One region of the Pseudorhizobium halotolerans genome, then DNA from elsewhere that is predicted to be linked to it. Evidence: predicted binding sites of a transcription regulator. Region 1 holds the regulator's gene; each other region holds the start of a gene.

Region 1 (3,107 bases):
AGCGTCTCGACGAACTCACGCTGGCCACCGGATGAACCGCCCTGCCCGCCGGGCTGCTGCACGGAATGCGTTGCATCGAAGACCACCGGCGAGCCCATCGCGGCCATGATCGGCAGCGAACGCATGTCGGAGACGAGCGTATTGTAGCCGAAGGAGGCGCCACGCTCGCAGAGAAGCACGTTCGGATTGCCGCTTGCCGTGAATTTAGCCTGGACGTTCTTCATGTCCCAGGGCGCTAGGAACTGGCCCTTCTTAACGTTGATGGCGCGACCGGTCTTCGCGGCGGCGATCAGCAGATCGGTCTGGCGGCAAAGGAAGGCGGGTATCTGCAGGATATCGACCGTGGGCGCGACCAGTGCGCACTGTTCTTCCGTGTGAATGTCGGTGAGAACCGGGAAGCCGAATTCCCTCTTGAGGTCGGCAAAGATTTCCATCGCGCTGTCCAGGCCGATGCCGCGCTTACCCGACAACGATGTCCGGTTCGCCTTGTCGAAGGAGGACTTGTAGACAAGGCCGATCCCGAGCTCGGCGCAGAGCTCCTTGAGCCTTCCGGCGATCATGAAGGCGTGGTCGCGGCTTTCCATCTGGCAGGGGCCGGCAATCAGCGAGAAGCGAGCCTGCTGGGAGAACAACACGCGGCCCTGGCCTTCACCCACGAAAACTTCGGGATTGGGCTTAACGTCCATGGCGGCACTCCTTTCAAGCGGGCATCTGCTCCGTCGCGTGGACCCGGCTGCGGCGGACGCGATGTCCATAACAGCAACCACCGCCTCTGTCACGGAGCCAAGGCATAAGCACGCCGACGCAGCTGGAACTTTAGCCTTGCGGAACACACCCGGAACATATATGGTCTGTTCCGTATTTGTTTCATCGTCAGGGAACCCGGATGCTCACGCGCAAACAGCAGGAACTGCTTCTTTTCATTCACGAGAGGATGAAGGAGTCGGGCGTGCCTCCGTCCTTCGACGAAATGAAGGATGCGCTCGACCTGGCGTCGAAGTCGGGCATTCACCGGCTGATCACTGCGCTCGAGGAGCGCGGCTTCATCCGCCGGCTGCCCAATCGGGCGCGGGCACTTGAGGTCATAAAGCTGCCGGAAGCCTACAGCACCAGCCTGCAGCCGCGCCGCGGCTTCTCGCCGAGCGTCATCGAGGGCAGCCTCGGCAAGCAGAAGCCGGCGCCGGCCCCCTCGCCGATCGCCGCAAGCAACGAGAACGCAAGCACGAGCGTGCCGGTCATGGGACGTATCGCGGCGGGCGTGCCGATCTCGGCGATCCAGAACAATACGCACGACATTGCGGTTCCTGTCGAAATGCTTGGCGCCGGCGAGCACTATGCACTGGAGGTCAAGGGCGACTCGATGATCGAGGCGGGGATCCTGGATGGGGATACGGTCATCATCCGCAACGGCCAGACGGCCAGCCCCGGAGACATTGTCGTGGCTCTCGTCGATGACGAGGAGGCAACGCTGAAGCGGTTCCGCCGCCGCGGTGCCTCGATCGCGCTGGAGGCTGCCAACCCGGCCTATGAGACTCGCATCCTTCCCGCCGATCGGGTGAAGGTTCAGGGAAAGCTCGTCGGCCTCATCCGCCGCTACCACTGATCATTCGCAGCAGCGCTAAGGGAAGCGTTTGGTCGAAGCTGTCATTTCGCCAGTCATAGAGACGGTGGCTGGTCCATGGACGGCGGGTTCCGGCACTTGCCGCGTTGACCCGCCACAGGGACGGGTCGGGACTGCCGTTCAGATAGATTTCGATCGCGCCAGTCTTTCTCAGGCTTGCGGCGTTCAGCAGCACGGCACCCGCGCGACATTCGTCGAACCGCGCGCGAGGGGCGACAACCAGCGCCGCCAGATCGCAGGCGCTTCCTGCTAGTCGCGGATCCTCGACCACGGCAATACTGACTCCGCCCTCATGGGCTACCGCCACGCACCACAGCTTGGGCAGGCAATGGAATCGACCCGCATCAGCTGCGGCGAGAGCGAGCATCGACGACATTTCCGACCGGATCCGGTCACGCTGTTCGTCGATCAGGGCGGCTTTCGCGGAAGGATCGCCTGCCGCCGCAATGCCAATGTCACTTGCCGGAGACATGACCGGAGCGACGGGCTCGGGAAGCAGCAGGGCGCGCTGCCACTGGTCGAAGATGAAGGCTGGCGGGCGCGCACGGTTGGTGGCAAGAACGCTGCCCCGCAGTGCTACGAGCGCGCCGTCGTCGGAGATCAGAATATCAGGTTGGGGCAATCGGTTCGCCTGCGAGCTCAGCGCGAAGGCGAGCGCCATGATCGGCACGCCGACCAGCCTAAGCCGAGTACGCAACAGGGCGATCAGGAAGCCGATCGAGGCGATCGACAGGAACCAGGGATGCTGCCGGCCGGTGCCGACGTCTCCACCCCAGGCAGCCACGTGCTTTGCGACCGCGATGACCGCCTCCAGCCCCAGACCCATCAATTTCAGGAGGGGCGCGTCGAGCCCGAGCGGCATCAACAACATACCGAGCAGGCCAGCCGGCATGACCACGAAGGAGATGATCGGCATCACGGCGAGGTTGGCCGCCAGGCCATAGCCGGCAAGCCGGTGAAAGTGCTCCATCGAATAGATCGCCGTCGACAGGCCGCCGATCAGCGAGGTGGCGAAAATCCCCGCCATCCAGTGCCAGCCGGTCAGCACCGGCGCGAGCCTGCCGCGGGCGAAGATCGATGGTTCGGGATCCTCCCCTGCGCCGCGCCGGCTCCAATAGGCATAACCCGCGACCAGCGCGGCCGTCGCCGCGAATGACATCTGGAAACTCGGCCCCATGATCTCGGAAGGGGCCATCGCCAGCATGATGAGCGCCGCCAGTGCGATATTGCGAAGGCTGATTGCCGCGCGGTCGAACCATACGGCGATGAGCATCACCGCCATCATCAGGTAGGCTCGCTCTGCGGAGACCGCAAAGCCGGAGACGAGATAGTAGGCAGTGGCCATGAGCAGCGCCCCGGTGGCGGCGATCTTCTTCACCGGCCACGCCTGGGCGAAGCCGGTGAACAGGCAGAGGCAACTGCGCAGTCCGACGAAGAAGATACCGGCCGCGAGCGCCATGTTGAGCCCGGAGATCGCCACGATATG
Region 2 (3,107 bases), on a different contig from region 1:
CGGCCGTGTCGGCTGTCGATATCCAGCGCTTTGCGCCACTACGGGAGATGACGACCAGTGGCTGGTCAACCGGTACGGCTCCCTCGCCATGACGACGTATCCGATCTGTCGCCAGATACGGGAAGTAGACAGACACGACCCTTGGCATCGCAGGCTCCTAACTCAAACTCGGCGCACTCGCCCGCCTTCACCCGCATCAGTTCCGCCAGCCACCGCGCTCGTCCGACACCCGCCACTGGAAGCGGTTCCGATGGCAAGACGCTGATCCGCCAGCGTGTGGTAGAGGCCGTCGGCTGACCATAATCGGAGGCCTCCGTCTGCCGCCGCCAACGGCGCACCACCAGTCCAAGCGTCCCTGTCTTCTCGGCCGCCAGTTGCAGCCGACGAGACGCCGTCATCGGCAGCCTCACAAGCTCGCCGACGACGGCTGCCAGTCCGCCAAAAGACAGGCCCTCCTCCATGGAAGCGAGCACATCCTCTTCCCGATCCGCATCGCAGTAGATGACGCGATCCGGATGAAGCCCCGCCTGCGACAGGGCTGGCGCAAACAGGTCCGGGCGCGTCAAGCACCACAGGACCTTCCCTTTGGCACGGGCCGCAATCCCTGCCGTGAACAAGGCTGCGGCAGCACCATCCACCGTGCCTGCACCGCCACCCGCAACCTCATGCAGGGCACCATAGGCAAGCCCACCACCCGGCAGCCGTTCGTCCAGCTCTGGCACCCCGAACGGCAGGACAACGGCCTTGCGCGACACGCTCCCTTCAAGGTGCGCGATACGGATTCTCAACTCCTCGACAACCCGTGAGGCCTGGGCATGCGACATCGTTCACGACCCTCCTCAAGGCTCGCGTTGGGTGAGACTTCATGTCCCTTAAAATGTTGATGTTCTGTATTTGTTCCGCTACGAAGGAAGAGTCAAGCGGGTCAAAGCAGGCCATGATGAGGGTATTTTAGCGTCGGCGAAGATTCATCCTGCTGAATCAGCTTGGTAACAAGTCTGCGGAGCCACCAAGTGCCCCAAAGATTCTTTTAGTCAGCCGCCAAAGCGTCGAAGGCTGTGGATTGGCGGGAGGGAAGGACATGAGCAAGACCACGTCAAAGCCGCTGGACCTGAACGCGACGCTGCGGCAGGTGCGCCATGCCGTCATCGCTGTAGAGTGCCCAGCCTGTGGGCGCTCCGGCCAGCTCGACCGAGCCATCCTCGTCAAGAAGCATGGCGCGAGCATCACGTTTGCGCGGCTGCGCAGGATCGCAGCGATGGGTTGCGACCGCCTGGTGAGCACAGACGGCGACCGCTGCCAGACACGCTTTCCATGCCTCGACCCGGACGTTTAGTGCGATAATGGATGGGGTCGAGCAGGAAGCGGAACCATGCGAGCAGGAGCAGGCGCGTCCCGCCCGCAAGATCATCCATGTCGACATGGATGCTTTCTATGCCTCGGTCGAGCAGCGCGACAACCCCGAGCTTCGCGGTAGGCCTGTGGCTGTGGGCCATGGAGAGGCACGCGGGGTTGTTGCGGCGGCAAGCTACGAAGCCCGCACCTACGGCGTCCACTCGGCTATGGCTTCGGTCACGGCACTCCGGAAGTGCCCGGGCCTCATCTTCGTGCGACCCCGCTTCGACGTCTACAAGGCGGTCTCACTGCAGATCAGGGAAATCTTCTCCGAATACACGACGCTGATCGAACCTCTGTCGCTCGACGAAGCCTATCTCGATGTGACGGAGAACCTGAAGGGACAGGAGATCGCGACCGAGATCGCGCATGAGATCAGGGCGAAGATCAAGCAGGTCACCGGACTCAACGCGTCAGCCGGAATTTCCTACTGCAAGTTTCTCGCCAAGATGGCTTCTGACCTCAACAAGCCGAACGGCCAGGCGGTGATCACGCCAAGGAACGGCCCGAAGTTCATGGAGGCACTGCCGATCAAGAAGTTCCACGGCGTCGGTCCGGCAACAGCCGAGAAGATGCATAGGCTAGGCATTGAAACCGGCGCTGATCTGAAGTCGAAGTCGCTCGACTTCCTCCTCCGGCACTTCGGGAAGTCAGGCCCCTACTTCTATGGCCTGTCCCGTGGCATCGATGAGCGCCAGGTCCGCTCGAACCGGGTTCGGAAGTCGGTAGGTGCCGAAGATACCTTCCGCCAGGACATCCACAGCCTGGAAGCGGCTCAGGCCCAGATCGTTACGCTGATCGACAAGGTCTGGCGCTACTGCGATAGCAACGACATCCGCCCACGGACCGTCACGGTCAAGATCAAGTATGCTGACTTCCAGCAGATCACGCGCAGCCGCTCAACGAATGCACCAATTTCTTCAGCCACTCTGATCCGAGAAATCTGCGACACCATCCTGGTAAGCGAGTTCCCGAGCGACAAAGGCGTAAGGCTGCTCGGCGTCACCCTCTCCATGTTAGAGCGAGCGGGCCCCGAGGCTTCTAGCCAGCAGTTCGATCTAGGACTATAACGCGATCAAGTGAAACAGCCACCTCAATAAACTAGCCATGGATGAGCTGTTGCTCCGTCTGCGCCTCCATGTGATGGGTACGGTCGGCACACGCTCGGAATCCCAGATCACATTGAAGCTTATCCGCCACTCGTAGGCGGCGGCAACTTTGCGCCACTAGCGGACATTGCATAAGGACGTGATAGTCGAAGCGGGGCCGTGTGCGGATCGTGCGAACGCCATTCGGCAAAGCGTACATTGAGCTACTATCGTGCAGCGGTACTGTCCGGCCAGAGCGGACGGTCGCCGCTCTGGCCCGCGCTGAAACGATCAGCCAGTTGAACCCGACGCAGCAGACGCCCTACGGTTGCCGACTGTGTCCTATATTGCTATCGCTGGGAGCAACGCCTCAGCATACGGTTGCCAAGTTGCTTATTCGTCCTCGTCTTACGGACTATCATGGGATTCACGCCGCGCAGGTCGATCTCGACTTTGCGATTCCGTTTCTGGACGAGGACATTCCCCTGTACCTTGACCCCTTTATGCTATGGCGGTCGCCTTCTCAACAGGATCAGGCGCTACACACGGGCCTGATCAATGCCTTCAATTACCTTGGAGTTCTCGCCGCGCAAGGCAACGAAGCTCAAGCAATCGAGACTTTAG
Region 3 (3,107 bases), on a different contig from region 1:
AGTTGACGGTCGGCATGACCGTCGTCGACTGGTGGCGGGTTTCCGGGCGCAAACCGAACGCCATGGTCATGCGACACGTCGATGCCGACGGCTTCTTCGATCTGCTGACGGAGCGTGTCGGTCGGCTCTAGAGGCGGCTGGCCACGTCCGCCGCAGTCGGTATGGACGGCTGCGCTCCCGGCTTTAGGCAGGCGAGCGAGCCGGCAATGGCGGCGCGCCGCAAGGCTTCTGCGAAGGTGAGACCGCTATCAATGCCGGCGGCGAGATAGCCGCAAAATGTATCGCCGGCGCCTACCGTGTCTACCGGCTGGATGTCGAGGCCGTGTGCATGAAACAGCTGGCCGTCCTGCGCAGCGACCACGCCTTCGGCCCCGAGCGTCACGATCACTGTCTGCCCCGTCTCGGCATGCATCTTCCGCAGCAGGTCTTCCCGCTCGTTGGGCCGCAGATCCGCCTGGCCCGCGAGGAGCTCGAACTCGGTCTCGTTGGTGATGACCACGTCGGCGAGTTTCGCCAGTCTTGCAGCATCCGCCGTGAGCGGCGCGGTGTTGAGGATCGACCGGATGCCTTTCGCCTTCGCCGCCTGCAGTGCCGCCTCGACGGCAGCCGCCGGAACTTCCAGCTGGAGCATCAACACGTCTTCCGCCGACATCGCCTTGACCGCCGCGCGGGCCTGTCGCTCGTTAACAGTTCCGTTCGCCGCCGCAACGACGGCAATCATGTTCTCACCAGTGCCACCCACCAGAATGAGAGCCGTACCTGTTGGACCGTCAACATGATCGACGGCGGCCAGGTCGACACCCGCCTGATCGAGAAGTGAAAGCGCCGGCTTGGAAAACCCGTCCTTGCCGACGGCCCCTACCATGCGCACGAAGCTCCCGGCCCGCCGTGCAGCCAGCGCCTGATTTGCGCCCTTGCCACCGGCGGCTGTGGCGAAGCTGGTTCCGGCCACCGTCTCACCCGGTTCCGGCAGGCGTTCGGTGTTGGCGATCAGGTCCATGTTGATGGATCCGAAGACGGTGATCATGGCTGCTCTTTCTGCATCGTCAGAATTTGCTGGCGACACTGCCCGAGCCGCTTACTCCTCGTCAACCACCCGCAGCTTCAGGAGCCCGGTCCGGCTTTCCACCGCGCGAGGCTCGTCGGGTTCGCCTGTCGCCTCGACCGCCTGCTCGAGTTCGAGCGCACCAATCTTCGCTCCGCGCCGGACGAGTTTGTCCGACGAGGTGAGGATCTGGTCGACATCCCGCTGCGCCGCCAGGAAATGCCCCTGCAGCTTGCGGGTCCTGTCGTCGAGCCGTGACAGGTCCTCCATCAGGAGTGCCACTTCGGCCTGTATCAGGTGCGCCTGCTCGCGCATCCTCTGATCCTTGAGCACCGCCTGGATGACCTGGATAGAAAGCATCAGCAGCGAGGGTGAGACGATCACCACCTTCAGCCGCTGGGCCTTCTGCACCACGCCGTCGAAATGCTCGTGGATCTCCGCGAAGATGGACTCCGACGGTACAAACAGGAAGGCCATGTCCTGTGTCTCGCCGGTGATGAGGTATTTCTCGGCAATATCCCGGACATGAACCTCGAGATCACGACGGAACTGTACTGCAGCTGCCTTGCGCGCCTCGGGCGCCGCTGTATCGCGAAACGCATTCCACGCCTCCAGCGGGAACTTCGCGTCGATCACCAGCGGCGATGCGCCATTTGGCATTCGCACGAGACAGTCAGGCCGCTTGCCGTTGGAAAGCGTGGCCTGGAATTCGTAGGCGCCCATCGGCAATCCGTCCGCGATGATTGCTTCCATCCGCCCTTGCCCGAAGGCACCGCGCGTCTGCTTGTTCGACAGGATCGCCTGCAATCCGACCACATCCTTCGCCAGGGTCTGGATATTGCTCTGTGCCGCGTCGATGACCGCGAGCCGTTCCTGCAGCAGGCGAAGGTTTTCATGCGTCGATTTCGTCTGTTCGGTGATCGTGCTCCCGAGCCGGTGGGTCATGCCGTCCAGTCGCTGGTTCACCGCATGATTGAGTTCCGCCTGCTTCTGGGAGAGCGTCTCTGCCATGGTCACAAGCCGTCCCTGCATCTCCGCCTGTGACCGCATCAGCTCTGCGAGGCGGGCCTCCGACTGGGCGGCCTGTCGTGCCTGCTCTGCACTCCTGCGGCGCGAACTGAGAGCAAGTCCGACGGCTGTTAGGCAGAGTGCTGCGAAGAAAACTGCGAGGAGCCAGACGGCGTTGGAGGAATCGGCTGCAAGATCCTGGAGGATTGGGGTGAGGCTGTTCATGCCGACACACTAGCAGAAATGATTTGCGCGGAAAGATCAAATCGTGAACATTCTTCCTTCTGCTGTTGCCGCTGGTCAGCGGCAATCCTGTTCCATCCGGCAAAAAGATGCGCTATGGGAGGCCATGACCATCAAGCCCCTCATCATCCTTCCCGACCCGATCCTGCGCCAGGTTTCCCAGCCGGTGGAGCAGGTCGATTCCGAAATCACGCGTCTCGCCGACGACATGCTGGAGACGATGTATGACGCGCCGGGCATAGGGCTTGCGGCGATCCAGATCGGTGTGCCCCGCCGCCTGCTGGTGATCGACGTCTCCAAGGAGGATGAGGACAACTCGCCGCTCGTATTCATCAACCCGCAGATCGTCGCGTCGTCCGACGAGCGTTCGGTCTACGAGGAGGGGTGTCTTTCCATTCCTGACTATTATGCGGAAGTGGAGCGACCGGCTGCGGTGACGGTGGACTATATCGATCGCGAGGGAAAGCAGCAGACGCTCCAGGCTGATGGCCTCCTGGCGACCTGCCTTCAGCACGAGATCGATCACCTGAACGGCGTCCTCTTCATCGATCACATCTCGCGCCTCAAGAGGGAGATGGTGATCAAGAAGTTCACCAAGGCTGCCCGCGCCCGCGCGTAAAAGCGGGCCACGCGGGGTCAACGAACATGGCGGCAGCAGCCGCCGGCAAGGAGCGCACGCAGCATGGCGCTACGCATCATCTTCATGGGAACGCCAGAGTTTTCGGTTCCGACGCTCCGCGCGCTGAAGGACGCCGGCCACGACATCGTGGCGGTCTACAGCCAGCCGCCGCGTCCAGGTGGACGCCGTGGA
Region 4 (3,107 bases), 270 kb from region 1:
CGATAGGAAGAGTGGGATCGGTGGACGCGTTCATGTCTTTCTCCGGCAAGATCTCAGGAGTATGCGGTTGATGCTGCTATCTCTGCGGCCTTGCGCTCCAGAAGGTTGCGATCGAGTTCCGGAGGGGCGGCATAGGGTGAGGCCAAGGCAATCTGCGAGGCAGCGATCCCACGAACAAGGGCTCGTGGCAAGCTCTCGCCGGCAAGAAGCGCATCGAGCATACCTGCGGCGAGCGCATCCCCAGCGCCGGTAACATCCACGATCTGGCTTGCAGGGGGTGGCTTGATCATCAAAGTCGATTGGCTGTCGAAGGCGGCAACATCCTCGCCACCCTTCGTGACCACCCCACCGGAAAGCCCGAGTGGACGGAGAAGGTCTGCCCATTGATCCGGAGAGGCTGCCGCGCCGGCAAGCGCCGCAGCCTCCGCCGAATTCATGAACAGCCACGCGATGTCGGGAAGAACATCTCGGAAGCGGATCACCTTCGCTGGTGAGATCGCGATGCCCGCCAAAGCTATTCCCCTTGCGCTCGCTTCCGCACCGAGGGCGGACAGCGTCTCAGCGGGCAGATTGGCGTCGCAGACGATCAGATCGGCGCGTGCCATGGCCTCCCGGACCGACCTTGCACGAAGCCGCCGCGGCGTGAAGAGCCGATAGAGCTCCATGTCCGCAAGCGCGATGACGAGATTGCCGTCCTGCTCGAGGATCGCGGTATAGCTGGGGGTGGCGCGATCGAGGAAGACGAAGGGCCGGTCGTCGATACCCGCCAACGATGCCTCCTCGGCAACCCGCTGACCCGCTGCATCGCCACCGCGCGGGGCGATGAGTTCCACGGCGTGCCCGAGCCGTGCAAGATTGCGCGCGACGTTGAACGCGCCGCCTCCCACGTCCTCCCGCCACGTCCCCGGGTTGCTGGCACCAGCCACTGTGACGGCGGCGATGCGGCCGCGACGATCTAGGTGTGCTCCTCCCAGAGCCAGGATCCGTTTCGTCATGGCCAAAGGCCCCGAAGAATGCTGCAAACGATTCGATGGATGCAGGTCTCGGCCCGTCCGGCCACCCGGGAATACATCCCGTCTGCAGCAGGCAGAACAGGAGGCGAACGATTTTCGAAAAACGCCCAAATGCCAATCACATGGCAGGCTCTTGCGCTATGAGAACAAAACGTGTACATGATCGACATCAGCTGCTTCGTTGCCTGCGCGGCGTCAATAACCTAAAGGTGGATCAGATGGCACAAAATTCTTTGCGGCTTGTAGAGGACAAAACAGTGGATAAGAGCAAGGCGCTGGACGCGGCACTGTCGCAGATCGAACGATCCTTCGGCAAGGGATCGATCATGAAGCTTGGCGCGAAGGAGAATGTGGTGGAGACCGAGACGGTTTCCACTGGCTCCCTCAGCCTCGACATCGCGCTCGGCATCGGTGGACTGCCCAAGGGCCGCATCGTCGAAATCTATGGACCGGAAAGCTCGGGCAAGACGACGCTTGCCTTGCAGACGATAGCCGAGGCTCAGAAGAAAGGTGGCATCTGCGCATTCGTGGATGCCGAGCACGCTCTTGATCCGATCTACGCGCGCAAGCTCGGCGTAGACCTTGAGAACCTGCTGATCTCCCAGCCTGATACCGGTGAGCAGGCACTTGAAATCACCGATACTCTGGTTCGGTCCGGTGCGATCGACGTGCTGGTGGTGGACTCGGTTGCCGCATTGACGCCAAGGGCCGAAATCGAAGGCGAGATGGGCGACAGTCTGCCCGGCCTGCAGGCTCGATTGATGAGCCAGGCGCTGCGCAAGCTGACCGCCTCGATCTCGCGCTCCAACTGCATGGTCATCTTCATCAACCAGATCCGCATGAAGATCGGCGTCATGTTCGGTTCGCCGGAAACCACTACGGGCGGCAATGCGCTGAAGTTCTATGCCTCCGTCCGCCTCGACATCCGCCGGATCGGTTCCGTCAAGGAGCGTGAGGAAGTGGTCGGCAACCAGACGCGCGTGAAGGTCGTCAAGAACAAGATGGCGCCTCCCTTCAAGCAGGTCGAGTTCGACATCATGTACGGCGAGGGTGTTTCCAAGACCGGCGAGTTGGTGGATCTTGGAGTCAAGGCTGGCATCGTCGAGAAATCGGGTGCCTGGTTCTCGTACAACAGCCAGCGACTGGGGCAGGGGCGTGAGAACGCCAAGACCTTCCTCAAGGACAATCCGGAGCTTGCCCGTGAGATCGAGTTGGCACTTCGCCAGAACGCCGGGCTGATCGCCGACCGCTTCCTGGAGAATGGCGGCCCGGACGCCCAGGAGGGCGACGGAGAGGACCTGTAGCCCCTTCAGCCCGACCTCTTCATTTCACCGGCTGCGTGTCTGCAAAGATGCGCGGCCGGTTCTGCGTTTGGCTGGACAGTCTCCGGTGCGGGCGATAAAAGCCACTGGTTTTCAAATGACGGATCCGCATCCGGCGGAACAAAGGGCGTAGCATGAGCGGCGTGAATGACATCCGGTCGACCTTCCTCGACTATTTCAAGAAGAACGGCCACGAGATCGTGTCGTCGAGCCCGCTGGTGCCGCGCAATGACCCTACGCTGATGTTCACCAATGCCGGCATGGTGCAGTTCAAGAACGTCTTCACCGGCCTGGAAAGCCGTCCATACTCGACGGCCACGACCTCGCAGAAATGCGTCCGCGCCGGCGGCAAGCACAACGATCTGGACAATGTCGGCTATACCGCCCGCCACCTGACCTTCTTCGAGATGCTTGGCAACTTCTCCTTCGGCGACTACTTCAAGGAGCGCGCGATCGAGCTAGCCTGGAAGCTGGTTACGGAAGGCTTCGACCTCCCGAAGCACCGCTTGCTGGTCACGGTCTACTCGGAGGATGAAGAGGCTGCGACCCTCTGGAAGAAGATCGCTGGCTTCTCCGACGACAAGATCATTCGCATCCCGACTTCGGACAACTTCTGGCAGATGGGCGATACCGGTCCCTGCGGTCCCTGTTCCGAGATCTTCATCGATCAGGGCGAGCATGTCTGGGGCGGACCTCCCGGTTCGCCGGAAGAGGATGGCGATCGTTTCCTCGAGTTCTGGAACCTCGTCTTCATGCAGTTCGACCAGACTGC

Evidence for each region. The regulator LexA, encoded in region 1, represses DNA repair genes until DNA is damaged. The targets are predictions, from matches to a motif close to TGTTCNNNNTGTGTTCNG.
Region 2: a site for LexA is predicted at 885-902, ahead of FN060_RS21300 (ImuA family protein). Genes of this name have one in related genera too.
Region 3: a site for LexA is predicted at 2,311-2,328, ahead of FN060_RS13120 (DNA recombination protein RmuC). Genes of this name have one in related genera too.
Region 4: a site for LexA is predicted at 1,156-1,173, ahead of recA (recombinase RecA). Genes of this name have one in related genera too.

The regions. Positions count from the first base shown of each region.
Region 1 is NZ_CABFWE030000005.1:464,427-467,533, reverse strand. Features, by position in the region: gene kdsA (3-deoxy-8-phosphooctulonate synthase) at 1-686, opposite strand, end outside; gene lexA (transcriptional repressor LexA) at 887-1,603, shown strand; gene FN060_RS07190 (ComEC/Rec2 family competence protein) at 1,584-3,107, opposite strand, start outside.
Region 2 is NZ_CABFWE030000016.1:202,862-205,968, forward strand. Features, by position in the region: gene FN060_RS21295 (Y-family DNA polymerase) at 1-148, opposite strand, end outside; gene FN060_RS21300 (ImuA family protein) at 66-824, opposite strand; gene FN060_RS21305 (hypothetical protein) at 1,082-1,336, shown strand; gene dinB (DNA polymerase IV) at 1,344-2,465, shown strand; gene FN060_RS23310 (hypothetical protein) at 2,783-3,107, shown strand, end outside.
Region 3 is NZ_CABFWE030000007.1:45,093-48,199, reverse strand. Features, by position in the region: gene FN060_RS13130 (nucleoside hydrolase) at 1-131, shown strand, start outside; gene FN060_RS13125 (ribokinase) at 128-1,027, opposite strand; gene FN060_RS13120 (DNA recombination protein RmuC) at 1,079-2,278, opposite strand; gene def (peptide deformylase) at 2,403-2,915, shown strand; gene fmt (methionyl-tRNA formyltransferase) at 2,979-3,107, shown strand, end outside.
Region 4 is NZ_CABFWE030000005.1:738,523-741,629, reverse strand. Features, by position in the region: gene FN060_RS08540 (pseudouridine-5'-phosphate glycosidase) at 1-34, opposite strand, end outside; gene FN060_RS08535 (carbohydrate kinase family protein) at 54-995, opposite strand; gene recA (recombinase RecA) at 1,232-2,317, shown strand; gene alaS (alanine--tRNA ligase) at 2,470-3,107, shown strand, end outside.